Regions from separate parts of the Paenibacillus sp. SORGH_AS_0306 genome, predicted to be linked through region 1. Evidence: predicted binding sites of a transcription regulator. Region 1 holds the regulator's gene; the other holds the start of a gene.
What was found. The regulator NrdR, encoded in region 1, represses ribonucleotide reductase genes. The targets are predictions, from matches to a motif close to AACACNATATATNGTGTT.
Positions count from the first base shown of each region.

Region 2: a site for NrdR is predicted at 5,067-5,084, ahead of nrdI (class Ib ribonucleoside-diphosphate reductase assembly flavoprotein NrdI). Genes of this name have one in related genera too.

Region 1 covers NZ_JAUTBP010000001.1:995,893-1,003,637, reverse strand. Annotated here, with positions in the region: gene QE450_RS04425 (aldo/keto reductase) at 1-775, opposite strand, end outside; gene QE450_RS04420 (tautomerase family protein) at 776-1,171, opposite strand; gene QE450_RS04415 (LysR family transcriptional regulator) at 1,338-2,219, shown strand; gene nrdR (transcriptional regulator NrdR) at 2,428-2,907, opposite strand; gene QE450_RS04405 (lytic transglycosylase domain-containing protein) at 3,031-3,594, opposite strand; gene coaE (dephospho-CoA kinase) at 3,591-4,187, opposite strand; gene mutM (DNA-formamidopyrimidine glycosylase) at 4,197-5,042, opposite strand; gene polA (DNA polymerase I) at 5,588-7,745, opposite strand, start outside.
Region 2 covers NZ_JAUTBP010000001.1:292,405-300,149, forward strand. Annotated here, with positions in the region: gene QE450_RS01250 (helix-turn-helix domain-containing protein) at 1-1,582, shown strand, start outside; gene QE450_RS01255 (galactokinase) at 1,805-3,103, shown strand; gene QE450_RS01260 (glycoside hydrolase family 64 protein) at 3,248-4,624, opposite strand; gene nrdI (class Ib ribonucleoside-diphosphate reductase assembly flavoprotein NrdI) at 5,274-5,642, shown strand; gene nrdE (class 1b ribonucleoside-diphosphate reductase subunit alpha) at 5,629-7,713, shown strand.

The DNA of each region.
Region 1 (7,745 bases):
GGTACGTATCGACTTTGGCAAAGTTCTCGTTGGTAAAATAGTGCTTAATCCGTTCTTCTCCTTTAGCCAGGCGACTTTCTACAGGAATCTCTTGCAGTGATCTATACCGTCCTGCTAATATCCCTCTCGCTAATGGGCTGTAAATGATCTTGATGATACTCACTTGCTCACAGTAAGGAAATACTTCTTGTTCTACTGCACGAGCAAGCAAATTGAACTCAGATTGAATCGAAGCACATGCTGTCCAATGATGTGTATGACTGATCTCATAAGCAGAACGTAGCTGATCTACAGCAAAATTGGAATAACCAATCGCTCTAACTTTACCTTGTTGCACTAGATCATGTAATACAAATAACGTTTCTTCCAGTGGAGTATGAGGATCGAACTCATGTACTTGATACAGATCGATATAATCGGTTTGCAGACGTTGAAGCGAACGGTCGATCTGTTGTGTAATATGCTGGCGTGACAATCCTTCGTCCATCTTGCCCTCACCCATACGCATGCCTACTTTGGTCGCAAGTATAACCTGATCTCGTTTTCCTTTAAGACTATTTCCAATCATCTGCTCGCCTAATCCATCTCCGATATGATCGATATCTTGCCTTTTTCCATAAAAGTTAGCAGTGTCGATCAGAGTCATACCGATATCTAGACTATGATCTATAATACGTTGTGAAGCAGAAGCATCGATCCATCTTCCAAATGCCATCGTTCCCAGACCTACTTTGGATACTGGAATATTCGATTTACCTAATATCTGCTTATCCATTCAATTGTTCTCCTTAACCATCTGCGCCAATCCACTTCCAAATGACCAGTCTTCGAATTCAGTCTCGACCAATATAATAAATACATCTTCGATCCGAATACCCACTTGTTGTGCTAACGCTGTTGCTAACTGTTTATACAGATTTGTCTTCTTGACCACGCCTCGACCAGACTTCAAGGTAATCTGGATATATAATAATCCATCTGAGCGATCTCCTTGTAAATAGTGGCGATCATATACAAACTGCTCTGGCTGATGACTATGAAAGACTTGAAAACAATCATTCTCCGGTACATCGCAACAATCGATTAAAGCGGATAAAATAACCTGACTCATCTGTTGTAACTGTTCTGCATTATACTGATTATGCATATAACTTACTCTTGTAAATGGCATATCGCTGATCCTCCATACGATTGAATTGGTTGTTACTGATATAAGCTTTTGTGAATACTATGATTGTATCTATATTCTCTTTATTTATATAATAGATAATAATCATAAAGATCATTCGTTTTACCGATGAAGATATTAAAAGGAAAATGTACTAAGGAGGTGCATTATGGATTTAACAGAATTGATTGCTTTTCAGACCGTCATGCAAGAAGGTACTTTTGCCAGAGCAGCCGAAAAGCTGAATTATGCTCAATCTACAATTACTAACCAGATCAAACGATTAGAAAAAGAATTAGGATTGACTTTGTTTTATCGTAATTGGGAAGCGACCTTAACACCTGCCGGGCAACGATTTGCTGAACAGGTCGATCAATTAATCCATCACTGGCGTTATGTCGGTGATATAGCCAAGCAATTGAATGAAGAAGAAATAGGTACTTTACAGATTGGTGTCACAGAGACATGGGCAGATCGTTATTTGCCTGCTATTTTATATCAATTTCGGCAATATCGACCCAAAATCACTTGTGAAATTACAGTGGATAATTCGGCTTTTTTGCAAGAGTGTCTACAACAGGAGAAAATATCGTTAGCTTTATGCGCAGATTCGGAGTCGTCTCACGATTATGTATTTGAACCTTTACAACAAGAATCAATCTCGCTGATTATACCGGCTAATCATGTATTGGCGAATACCCAAGCAGTGACTATCGACGAGTTATTATCGCATTTGTTGATTATCGGACAATCGTCGTGCAAGTATCGCTTTCAGGTGGAAAAAGCTTTTAGAACGTATGAGCAAGAACCGTTATTTTACACAATCAATCAACTTTCTTTAATTCCGCTTTATGCTGAACAATTAAATGGGATCGGGATTGTACCGTCTTCTTTGAGTGTAGATGATACGTATACTGTTTTACCTTTTCCTTCTGTAGATCACCATTTGCAGATTGGCATTTTACAACCCCGGCGTATCAAATATAACAGCGGTATGCAGCAACTGTTTGTAGAAGAAGTTCGGAAGTATTTTAAAAATCTCCGTGAATAGTAAACTTCGATTCGATATGGATTCAATCATAAATAGTAGTCGCTCCCATACTTCTATAAAGAAATCGCCATGTATAAATATGGGATCACAAGAATATACAATATACCAAAAAGAGCACTCTACTTGTTATTGTAGAAGTGCTCTTTTTTTGAAATATACAATAGACGTTCATACCTTTATTAGCAATCTTAATGCGATCTAACAGGAATTAGCTATTTGAGCTATCGCTCTCGTCTTCTTTTGACAGCAGACCTTTGAGTTCTTTCATAAACATATTAATATCTTTAAATTGACGATATACCGAAGCAAAACGCACATAAGCTACTTCATCGACAGGATACAACTGTTCCATGACTAATTCGCCTACAGCACGACTTTCCACTTCTGCCATCGCTGTAGTATGTAGACTTTTTTCCACTTCAGAGACGATCATATCTAGTTGATCTACCGATACCGGACGTTTCTCACAAGCGCGAATCAGACCGCGCAGGATTTTGTCACGACTAAATTCTTCACGACTTCCATCTTTTTTGATCACAATTAGCGGTGTTTCTTCCACCATCTCGAACGTCGTAAAACGGCGATTGCAACTTTCACACTCACGTCTACGACGAATCGATTTATTATCATTGGCTGGACGGGAATCCAGCACCTTGGTTCCATTGTGACTGCAATATGGACATTTCATTGCTCACGTCACTTCCTTTCTCGCCAACCGTTCATTCGGACATCATTTCAGTTAAGTTCATGCATATATATTCAGGATGTGAGTAAATATGAGTTACAGAATCCAACATAGTGCTTGTTCGATCTAAAAGGCATCGTATAATTCAGTATACTGCTTATAATAATATAATACACGTTGGACATAATGTCTCGTTTCCCCGAAAGGAATATCTTTGACATCTTCTAATGTACCGTCCCATTTGCCGGAACTTAGCCATGATTTTACATTACCAGGGCCTGCATTGTAGGCAGCAATTACAGCGATTTTGTTACCGCCGAACTGACGATTAAGCTGTCTAAGATACCATGTACCAATCTGAATATTTGGATCGATTTCATGCTTGACCGTTTCCAGTGACATGTTATCCAAGTGTGCTTGCTCCATAATCCATTGCGCCGTATTCGGCATCAGTTGCATAATACCGAGTGCGCCTTTTTTGGATTCCATACTAGGCTTAAAGTTAGTCTCGACTCGAATAATAGAAGCGACTAGAAAAGGATCGACTTCATAAGCAGAAGCATGAGCACGAATCTCTTCTTTATACTCTATCGGATAAATCCATCCTAGCCAGCGACTATTGAAAAAAACCACAATCACAACAAGCACGAATAGCGGTAAAAGAAATCGTTTACGAACCAATTTCTTCATGAAAGACCTTTACTCTGCCAGAACTGTTCCAATTGAGCATACGTGTCCTCAAGGGTACCGCTATTATCAATTACAATGTCAGCCACTTTTTTCTTTTGCTCAATATCCATCTGAGCGTTAATCCGTTTCCAGGCTTGTTCTTCAGTAAGTCCATCACGTGAGATCAGACGCTGTAATTGAACAGGCTGAGGCACATATACGACCATAATCTGATCAAACGTATAGACCCCTTTGGCTTCCAACAACAGCGGAATATCTGCTACAACCAGTGTATCTGGATACTGTTGTTCTAATTCTACTGTACGTGTCTGAATCAATTCACGAATCGCTGGATGGGTAATATCTTCAAGCGACTTCCGTTCTTCGGGATGGGTGAAGATATGTTCCCCTAACTTTTTGCGATTCAGTGTTCCGTCTGCTTGCAACATGTCTGCGCCAAAGCGTTCTACCACTTGAGATAGCACAGGATGATTCGGCATCATCACTTCGCGCGCAATCAGATCCGCATCAATCAGCTTGGCTCCTTTGGATGATAACCATGCCGAGACAGAACTTTTACCTGTGGCGATTCCTCCGGTTAACCCGATATTCATGATATCACCTCAATGTTTCTGACGAGTAGGTAGCGGCTGACACACCGGACAAAAGTGTGTTCCTCTTCCGCCGACAACCGTCTTCTCGACAAGTGTTCCACATTCATAACAAGGTTCTGCTTTACGACCGTAAATACGTAGACTGTGCTGGAACATGCCCATTTCGCCTTGACCATTTACATAGGACTTGATCGACGAACCACCTGCTTCTACAGCATCCGCAAGTGTGGATACTATCGCTTCATGCAGACGGGTTAATTGTTCTGCTGACAATGTATTAGCAATCTGCTCTGGATGAATCCCCGAACGGAACAACGCTTCATCGACATAAATATTTCCGATCCCTACCACATACTTCTGATTGAGCAATACAGGCTTAATCATCGTACGGCGCTTGCTCATCATATGGATAAATTGCTCTGCTGTAAATTCCGGTGCAAGAGGTTCAAGCCCCAGATGCATCAGTGGCTTCGACTGCAAATCTTCATCTTTTTTGAACAAATGCATTGTGCCAAATTGACGCACATCTTTGTACCGAAGTTCAGTACCATCTGTAAAATGAAAAATCACATGAGTATGCTTCTCAACAGGTTCATCCTGAGTATAGACCCCATAGCGTCCTTCCATACGTAAATGAGAAACCAATACCAAATGATCCATTACAATACGCAAAAACTTCCCGCGACGCTCTACTTTCTCAATCGTATGCCCTTGAAGCTCTATCTCAAACTGCTTATGATCATCTGGCAATTGAACAATACGTGGTAAAGATACCGTAACATGATCAATCGTTTTGCCGGCAACCAAGGTGTTTAACGTGCGTCTAACTGTTTCTACTTCCGGCAATTCCGGCATAACCTTTCACCTTACCTTTAATATAATAAATTTATGAGTTTTAAAGTCATCACACTGCATCGTTATACGAATAATTAAAAGATAATGAAAGCAAAACAAATCACTCTCAAATAAGTAATCATAAAACACTTTAATAAGTGAAATTATAACTAGTAGAACTAATATGAATTTGAGAAAATGATACCCATACATCACTAAATAATAACTTAAAGTCACATGTCAAAATTACTTATCTCAAAAACACAAACCTCAAATTTTTCCCCAAACAAAAATATTCAGCGAGCTGAATATCACTGCTCTCAAACTGCTGCACCCTCCACCAGCGCAGCGACGTGGATGCTCTTCTCCATGCTCGGAGTGGAGGTCAAAGAAATGATCCGATAGAAGCGAAGCGTTCGCCTTTAAAGATTGGATATGACTGCTACAGCAGTGATTCAAGTATCCAATCTTTAACAGCGATCGTAAGGATCATCTCTTTGACGGAACGAATCACCATTCCACCTCCAAGCATCCCTCGCTTCTCTACCCTTTTAATTATAGACTATTTACTTCGCTTCATACCAGTTCGCACCATAGCTTACTTCAGCTTTGAGAGGAACCGATAAAGACAATGCTTTTTCCATCACTTCTGGTACCAATGTCTTCATTTGTTCTAGCTCATCAGCAGGGACTTCAAATACCAATTCATCATGTACTTGAAGAAGCATACGGCTGTTTAACTTATGGTCTTTGAGCGCTTGATCCATATGCACCATCGCTAATTTGATAATATCTGCGGCTGTACCTTGAATCGGTGTATTCATCGCTGTACGATTTGCAAAAGAGCGCAGATTAAAGTTAGACGAGTTGATATCCGGTAGATAACGACGACGTTCTAGCATCGTTTTAACGAATCCATCTTTTTTCGCTTCCACTACGATATCATCCATATAACGGCTAACGCCTTTGAATACTTCTAGATATTGATTGATAAAGTCGCCCGCTTCTTTACGAGTAATGCCTAGATTTTGAGATAATCCATAATCACTGATTCCGTAGACAATACCGAAGTTAACCGCTTTGGCAGAACGACGCATATCGCCATCGACTTGCTCTTTGGTCACGCCGAATACATCCATCGCTGTTTTGGTATGAATATCCATATCATGCAAAAAGGCATCTTTCAAACCTGGATCATCTGCCATATGAGCAAGTACACGCAGTTCGATCTGAGAATAATCGGATGATAAAATACTCCAACCACTTTCAGATGGCACAAATACTTTACGTAATTTACGTCCTTCTTCCAGACGAATCGGAATATTTTGCAGATTCGGAAACTGACTGGATAAGCGACCTGTTGCTGTAATCGTCTGACGGAAGAACGTATGCACTTTGCCAGATTTGGGATGAACTTCTTTTAGCAATCCTTCTACATAAGTGGATTGCAATTTAGCAAGCTGACGATACACAAGAATCAACTGCACGATATCATGATAAGGTGCTAATTTTTCCAGTACATCGGCACTGGTTGAATAGCCTGTTTTGGTTTTTTTCTCTACAGGTAGACCTAGACGATCGAATAGAATCTCACCTAATTGCTTCGGTGAATTCAGATTAAATTCTACACCAGCCATCCCATGAATCTCTGTCACTAATAGATTAATCTTTTGTTCGAACTCTTTGCCTAGTTCACGCAATTCGTCTGTATTTACAGCAACACCTTGTTTCTCCATATCCGCTAAAATACGGGACAATGGCATTTCCAGATCATTAAATAAGCTGGTCATTTCATTTTGTTCCAATTGTTCACGTTGTAATGGAACCAATTCACGAATCGCTGCTGTTTTGCGTGCAAGATGATGACTCAATACGTCTTCTTCAGGCACTTTATATTTAGCCCCTTTACCAAACACCGTCTCGTCTTCTGGCATATGAGGTAGACCATATTTGGCTCCAAGAGCATTTAAGCTTTGTCCTGATTCTGTAGGATCAAGCAAGTAGGCTGCAATCTGCACATCAAAAGAAGCACCTGCAAAAGGAATATCGCTCCAGTACAATACAAGATCTGCGCGATGTAGATCATGTCCATGCTTCGGAATCGATTCATCGGCTAACCATGCACGTACACCTGCTGCACGCTCACTAAGCAACGTCTCAGGCGTCATAAAGTAATACTGATCTGGCGCTGACAATACAATACCGACCAGTTCAGCATGATGCGGATTATCTCCATGACTTTCGATATGCAATACTTCGACAGTATTCAGTACTTTTTCCAATGCAGGAAGCTGTTCTTCGCCTACAATAGTTACTTCTAGCTCAGAAGCTTCTACTTGAGCAGGATCATGCAGATCTTCTCCATCAATATCAGACAGATTGAGGCGCTGAATAATCGAATTAAATTCTAATTTACGCAAAGCTACAATTGATGTTACCGGATTGAATCCATCATATTTCATACTTTCCCATGTTGCATCAAAAGGAACATCACGGAAAATAGTCGCTAACTCTTTACTCATCCGAGCATCATCGGCATGTGCTTCTACTTTTTCTTTCATTTTGCCTTTAAGTTGATCGGTGTTCGCTAAGACTTCTTCTACACTGCCAAATTGATGTAACAATTTGAGTGCTGTTTTTTCACCGACACCTGGAATACCCGGGATATTATCAGATGTATCACCCATCAATCCTTTTAGATCGATAATTTGAGCAGGTGTTAAG
Region 2 (7,745 bases), 700 kb from region 1:
TATGACTCCATTATATGCAGAATATTTTACGATTATTGCTGTCGAAAAAGGCACATTGACGGTTAGAGCTATTGCAACTGTAGATACTCCATCTAAGGATCAACCTGAAACATGGTATTTGCAAGCTGGTGATTTGTTAGTCATCCATCCAAATGTTGAACTACAACTTTCCTATAGTGAAGTTGGCTTTTTACATATCATCACTTGTGAGCGTTATGAATTAATGAATGATTATACCGATCGGATGAGTTATGAATTAAGTTATGAAAGTCTGCCTGAACATGGAGCGATTGTACATCCTCAGGATGAACGTTTGTTTACGTTGATTCAGGAGATCGCTCAATATATGAATCAAGATATTGATCATACTCATGTGATCTTGCATGAATTGTTACAACTTCTCAGCAGTTTGAATGATTATCGTCATCACAAATGCTTAAATCGTTCGATGCAACAGGTAGCTAGTTATATTAGATATGCATCAGAACAGCTACTGACTCGTGAAAATGTAGCAGCACAGACCCGATTACATCCGCATTACTTTTCCGAAGTATTCAAAAAAGAGATCGGATACACTTTTTCTGATTATCTAGCGATCTGGCGTATGAACAAAGCCAAAGAGCAATTGTTATGCACAGATCATACTTTGCATCATATCGCCGAGCAGATCGGATATAGTGATGGTATTTATTTAAGTAAAAAGTTCCGTTCATTTACAGGGATGACACCCGGTACATTTCGAGCGCGTAAAGGAACAACTCGTGTAGCTTCATTTCCATTTGCAGGAACATTGTTAGCATTAGGAATAACGCCAGTAGTCACGGCGCTAGAGATCAATCAATACTCGATGTTAATAGAAGAAGAATTATCGTCAGTCCCGATCTGGCATATTAACAAAGGGGATAATCAACCGCCAAGTGAATGGAAATTTGAGTTGCCTGCCACGATTACCGAAGAGACGAAACCTGATCTTATTATTGTAGCGGATTGTGTGTTGGAGCATCCTCAGTTGTATGCACAATTAAGAGAGATTGCGCCTTTATTTATCGTTGAATGGGGAAGAAGAAATCATATTGATGAATTGCTTTATTTAGGGCAAGTCTTAAATCGTCAGGTGCAAGCGCAAGAATGGATAAAACGTTATCAGTATCAAATCGAAACAGCCAGACATGAGTTAGCATTGGAACATATTACAGAGCAGACAGTAGGTCTATATGAAATTCGAGGCGACCATCAGATTGCAATCTGGGGAGAAGGTACACGTGCAGGATATAATCTGTATCGATCGCTCAAGTTACATCCGCCGTATCCGATTCGTCATGAAGTATTTGAAGCAGGTGGATTCAAATTTATCGAAGAGCATCTATTGCCACATTATACAGCAGATCATATGTTTGTAGTAGCACCAGCTCAGTGGTTAGAAAATATGGAATCGATGATGCAACAACATCCAATGTGGAGTCAATTGCCTGCTGTACAAAATGGACAAATCTATGGCTTGAAATTAGAAGAGTTTGCTTATGATGATGGTCTTGCTTTAGAAAGGCAACTTCATATTCAAGTTGGTTATTTAATGCAGTAAGTTAATAGTTTAAAAGATAGATCATTTTACAGCCATGATTATAGATGAATAGACTGTATAACACTGTCTACAATGATGGCTGTCTACAATACTATTCCCAAAAGTGCAGAATGATTGCAACAATACCCCTGACAATTTCGCAAAATTTCAGTACAATCAATATAGGCACAAATATCAATAGCATAGGAACAACTATTTTTAATATTAAAGGGGATATTTAGGATGCAATTGAGAACGGTTACAGAGAACTTGGAACAATACAATACGGAGAAGATGAACCAACTACTTGTAGAAATGTACGGACAAGAACAAGTACAGTATCAGTTGGAGCGTTATCAACAACTTATGAACAACTATCATCAACAATTTGGAGATGGCAATATTCAATTATTCAGCTCTCCAGGTAGAAGTGAAATTGGTGGTAATCATACAGACCATAACTACGGTAAAGTATTGGCAACAAGTATCAATCTAGATACGATCAGTGCCGCTGTACCTGTAGATGAACCTTATATTACGATTGTGTCTGAAGGCTATAAAGATGTATACAAAATCCATACTTCTGAATTAGAGCCTGTAGAAGGTGAAGGCGGTACATTAGCGCTTATTCGTGGAATCGTTGCGGGCTTTGTTCAATGGGGATTACATGTAGGCGGATTCAATGCTTATGTATCTACCAATGTATTAGCAGCTTCCGGGCTGAGTTCTTCAGCTTCTTTTGAAATGTTAATCACTAGCATCCTAAATACGTTCTACAATAACAGTCAAGTTGATATCGTAAATATGGCTCGAATTGGACAATATGCTGAAAATAAATTTTGGAACAAACCCTCTGGATTATTAGATCAAATGGCTTGTGCACATGGCGGATTAATCGCAATCGATTTTATCAATCCCAAAGAACCTGCGATTCAACATGTACCGTATGATTTCAATGCACAAGGGTATGAGATGGTCATTGTGAACACAGGAGGCAACCATGCCGATCTGACTGCTGACTATGCTGCGGTACCGGAAGAAATGAAGGCGGTTGCGGAAGCGCTGGGTCATGAAGTGTGTCGTCAGATTACATTGGAAGAAGTATACAGCAATCTAGCAAGCCTTCGTGAACAAACAGGCGACCGTGCTATATTGCGTGCACTGCATTTCTTAGAAGAAAATGATCGTGTGGATGAGCAAGTGAAAGCACTACAATCGAACGAATGGGATCATTTCTTAGAATTGATTACAGGCTCGGGTAATTCATCATGGAAATGGCTTCAAAATGTATATCAAGATTCTCATACCCGTGAGCAAAGTATTTCGATCGCTCTAGCAATCACTGAGATTTTCTTGAAGCAAAAGCAAGCAGGCGCTTGTCGTGTACATGGTGGCGGATTTGCAGGGGTTATTTTGACTATTTTGCCAAAAAAATTAGTGAGTGAATACACAGCATTGATCGAAAAAACGTTAGGCACCTCTACGTATATCATCAATGTACGTCAACATGGATCCATCTGCTTGAACAACCACCTCAATTAAAGAATACATTTTTGTAATATCTATTGTAGAATCACCTACCTGATATTTTACAAACCAATCACTGAAAAAAAGCCTGCTTCTACACCGTCAAATTAACATTGACCGTAGAAGCAGGCTTTTTATATCACGCAATTATAGATACGTTTACCAGCCGACGCGGATAATCAATCCTTTTGGATCACCCACTTCAAGATATGAAGCTTGTTGATTGTAATCATCATAAGCAAATCCATACGCTAAGCGGTTGATACTGTGATCATGCCAGAACTTCGCGTAGTAATTAGCAGGTGCAGCTTTGTAGTATTGAGCAGGATTGTTCCAATTGGCCTGGTTGTCATACACATGTCGATTGATCGCTGAACATGTACCTGAATCCTCTGCCAGTCGACCATTACACAGTAGGATCTCCTGCGTGCTGTAATTGCTGTATCCAGCAAAATAATTAGCTTGCGTACCATTTACCCCGAATGCGCCATGAATCGGTGCTACGATACGATACGGAGCTTGTACATCGGCAAGAGATTGGAAGGCAGCCGGAACTTCACTCCGATACTTACTAAATAGACCTGCACGTGTCTCGGATTCCAATTCGCCTACCGTCTGATCATAATTACCTGCACGATTGACAAGGCGGTGTTGTAAAGGAAATCCAAAACCATCTACACGAGTAGTATTTCCATGATATCCTGTACCGTCTACAGTAAATTCAACAAAGTCGAAATAGATATTACGGTTCGGATCAGCTGTATTATTAATATCAGGTCCTGCGAATCCATCATCATATGTTTTGATATAACATGGAGAGCCTACACAGATAAACATCCGCCCGGAATCAATTTTGGGCATACTCACCCAGTTGATCTGACTGATCGTGCTATAAATGTTAGCGTAATTCACTCCGTTCTTGGTTAAATGCCCTGTCGCATTATTGAGAGCCGTCGAGATAGGTTTCAATTGACCGTTGTTATCAAGATAACTCCATTGCTTAGTGGCAGGATTAATTCCTAGAATCCCCCAATAGATCTGATTGTCGGCATAAGCACCTTTGGTACCATTTAATAATTTGAAAGATAATGCTCCACTCCCTGTAGCGTTCGGTATAGATGACGCTGGGATACTGTAGATCGAATTGTCACCTGTTCCAGGATTGGGAGGTGGGGTTGAGCCTGTTGTGACTGTATAGCTAAATTTCGATGTATCATAAGCGGCTGTTCCATTATTGTACGTAAATGAATATTGGATCACCTGACCTGATGATACACTGGCGACATTTTGTACATAACGTTTAGATCCACTGTCATAGGTCATTCGTAGATTTTGCAGATTACCCGAGTTCACCGAGTAATGCACATCGACCCAGGAAGTATTTACGTTGGAAGAGAACCAGATAGTGGCTGTTGTCCCGGATGTCGTAACACCTTGAGTATAATCTGCTGCCGATACCGAAGATGATGCTGGTGGAAAAAGACTGCTGACAAGAACAAGCATAGATAAAAGCAAGAAGTAACCCATTTTCTTCATACACATATCCTCCTATTCAAATTGTATGCGATTCCACGTTCGCTTTTAATTATTTCAATATATGGTAATAAATACAATACAAAAAGCATGTGTAATTCTCCTGTGTATTTCTATGCTAAGATTTCTTAAATTAAAGAAATTTTTATTTGCTTTTTTGTTCAATAACAGCTAAAGTTTTATACTTGAGCGTCTAAATAGACCGGAATTTATGTTCATTTTAGAGTGAATTTATGTTCACTGCATAATCTGGAAATGTTCGGCAAAAGTTAAACGATATGTACTATATCTAGTATGTCAAGAAAATTATTTTTTTATAAATGATTATCGCGATGTATGTAAAATACGTGTTCAAAGAAGTGCCCGTTTTACTTGATATTTTGAAAAAATAGACCGTTTTTAAGGCATGTTTGGGCCAAGATGTAGACCTTCAGTTCCTATTGACAACACTATATATAGCGTATATCTTTGATAAAGCCTTCTATATATTGCGGTTACGATGTTTGAGCAGGTAATATATAGGTTATAGCTAATTATACGCGCTAGAGTAGATAACACTTATATGATATTAGATCATTGTTATCTGTATTTATATAGTGATTGAACGGATGAACAGTACTACATATTGAACCGAGAAGGAGATGTCACAACCATGCTAATTGCTTATGATTCCAAAACAGGCAATGTAAAACGATTTATCAACAAATTAAAATTACCTGCTGTACAAGCTGTACAGATTGATGAGGCGCTGACGTTGGATGAACCTTTTGTACTGGTAACGTACACAACTGGATTTGGTCAGATTCCTGATAAGGTAGTTCATTTTTTGGAGAGAAATCATAATCGCCTGATCGGAGTTGCAGCAAGTGGCAATCGCAATTGGGGAGACAAATTCGCTCGGAGTGCTGATCTAATCTCAGAACGTTACAATGTACCGGTTGTGTACAAGTTCGAATTAGCAGGTACAACAGGAGACGCACAACGATTTCAACAGGAGGTAGATAAAATTGCGGCATATTGAATTGAACAACTTACTGATGCAACGGGACGAGAGTGGATTTTTCCGTTTGGATAAAGATAAAGAAGCAGTTGTAGAATATATGGAAGAGGTAGCTCGTAAAAGTATCAACTTCCCGGACACCAAAACAAAAGTACGTTATATGATCGATAACGATTATTATGAAGATATGTACAAAAACTATACTTCTCAAGATGTAGAAGAAGTATATGCGATTACACACAGTTATGATTTCCAATTTCCATCTTATATGGCGGCTTCCAAGTTCTACACAGATTATGCAGTGAAAACGAATGACCGTAGTCAATACTTGGAACATTATGCGGATCGTGTCGCAGTCGTGGCGCTTCACTTGGGACGCGGGGATGCGGATAATGCCAAAACTCTTGCCAAATCCATGATGGAACAACGTCTACAACCAGCAACACCAACATTTTTGAATGCAGGTAAAAGTCGTCGTGGTGAAATGGTCTCTTGTTTCTTGTTAGAAATGGATGACTCTTTGAACTCGATTAACCATGTACTGAACACTTGTATGCAATTATCCAAAATTGGCGGCGGTGTAGCGGTTAACTTGTCCAAACTTCGTGGACGCGGTGAGCCGATCAAAGGTGTTGAAGGTGCAGCAAAAGGAATTATGCCTGTATTGAAACTGATGGAAGATGCTTTCTCCTATGCAGATCAAATGGGTCAACGTAAAGGTTCTGGCGCAGCATATTACAACATTTTCGGCTGGGACGTTATGGAGTTCTTGGATAGCAAAAAAATCAATGCAGATGAGCGTACACGCCTCAAAACATTGTCGATCGGTCTTGTTGTACCGAATCGCTTTTACCAATTAGCAGCAGATAATGAACTATTACATGTATTCGCACCTTACAGTGTATACAAAGCGTATGGTAAATATCTGGATGATCTAGATATCGATGAAATGTACGATACATTGCTTGCTGATGATCGTGTCAAAAAGAAAGCAATCATGAGTGCTCGTGATATGCTAACCAAAATCGCAAGTGTACAATTAGAATCCGGTTATCCGTATATTATGAACAAAAGTAATGCGAATAACGGTCATGCACTAAAAGATATCGGATCGATTCGTATGTCTAACTTGTGTACAGAAATTTTCCAATTGCAAGAAACATCTGAGATTACAGATTATGGTCAAGATGATATTATTCGTCGCGATATTAGCTGTAACTTGGGTTCACTTAATATGGTAAACGTCATGGAACTTGGCAAAATTCGTGAATCCGTTCATGAAGGAATTATGGGTCTAACATCGGTTAGTGATATGACAGATATCGCTAATGCACCGGGTGTAGCAAAAGCAAACCGTGAAATGCACTCTGTGGGTCTTGGTGTTATGAACTTGCATGGTTACCTTGCTAAAAACAAAATTGCGTATGAAAGTGATGAAGCAAGAGACTTTGTTCGTACTTTCTTTATGATGATGAATTTCTATTCATTAGAGAAAAGTATGGAAATTGCTCGTGATCGTCAAACGACTTTTGCTGATTTTGAAAAATCAGAATATGCAAAAGGAACGTACTTTGATCGTTATTTAGAAATTGATTATCGTCCAGCAACAACACGTGCAAGCGATTTGTTCGGCGATATGTATATCCCAACACCAGCAGACTGGCAAAACCTGAAAGCTGATGTAATGAAACATGGTCTGTATCATGCTTACCGTTTGGCGATTGCGCCAACAGCAAGTATTTCATATATCCAAAATGCAACATCTAGCGTAATGCCGATTGTAGAACAAATTGAGACTCGTACCTATGCGAACTCAACGACTTACTATCCAATGCCATATATGCAACAGGATAACTATTTCTACTACAAATCTGCTTACCAAATGAATCAATTTAAAGTGTTGGATCTGATTGCTGAAATCCAAAATCATGTCGATCAAGGAATTTCAACAGTACTTCATGTAGGTAGCGATGTAACGACTCGTCAATTGGCTCGTTATTACCTGTATGCAGCACACAAAGGTCTAAAATCACTTTACTATACACGTACCAAATTGCTTAGCGTAGAAGAGTGTATTACTTGCTCGGTATAATATTTTTCGGTAGTTGATTATAAAATAATATC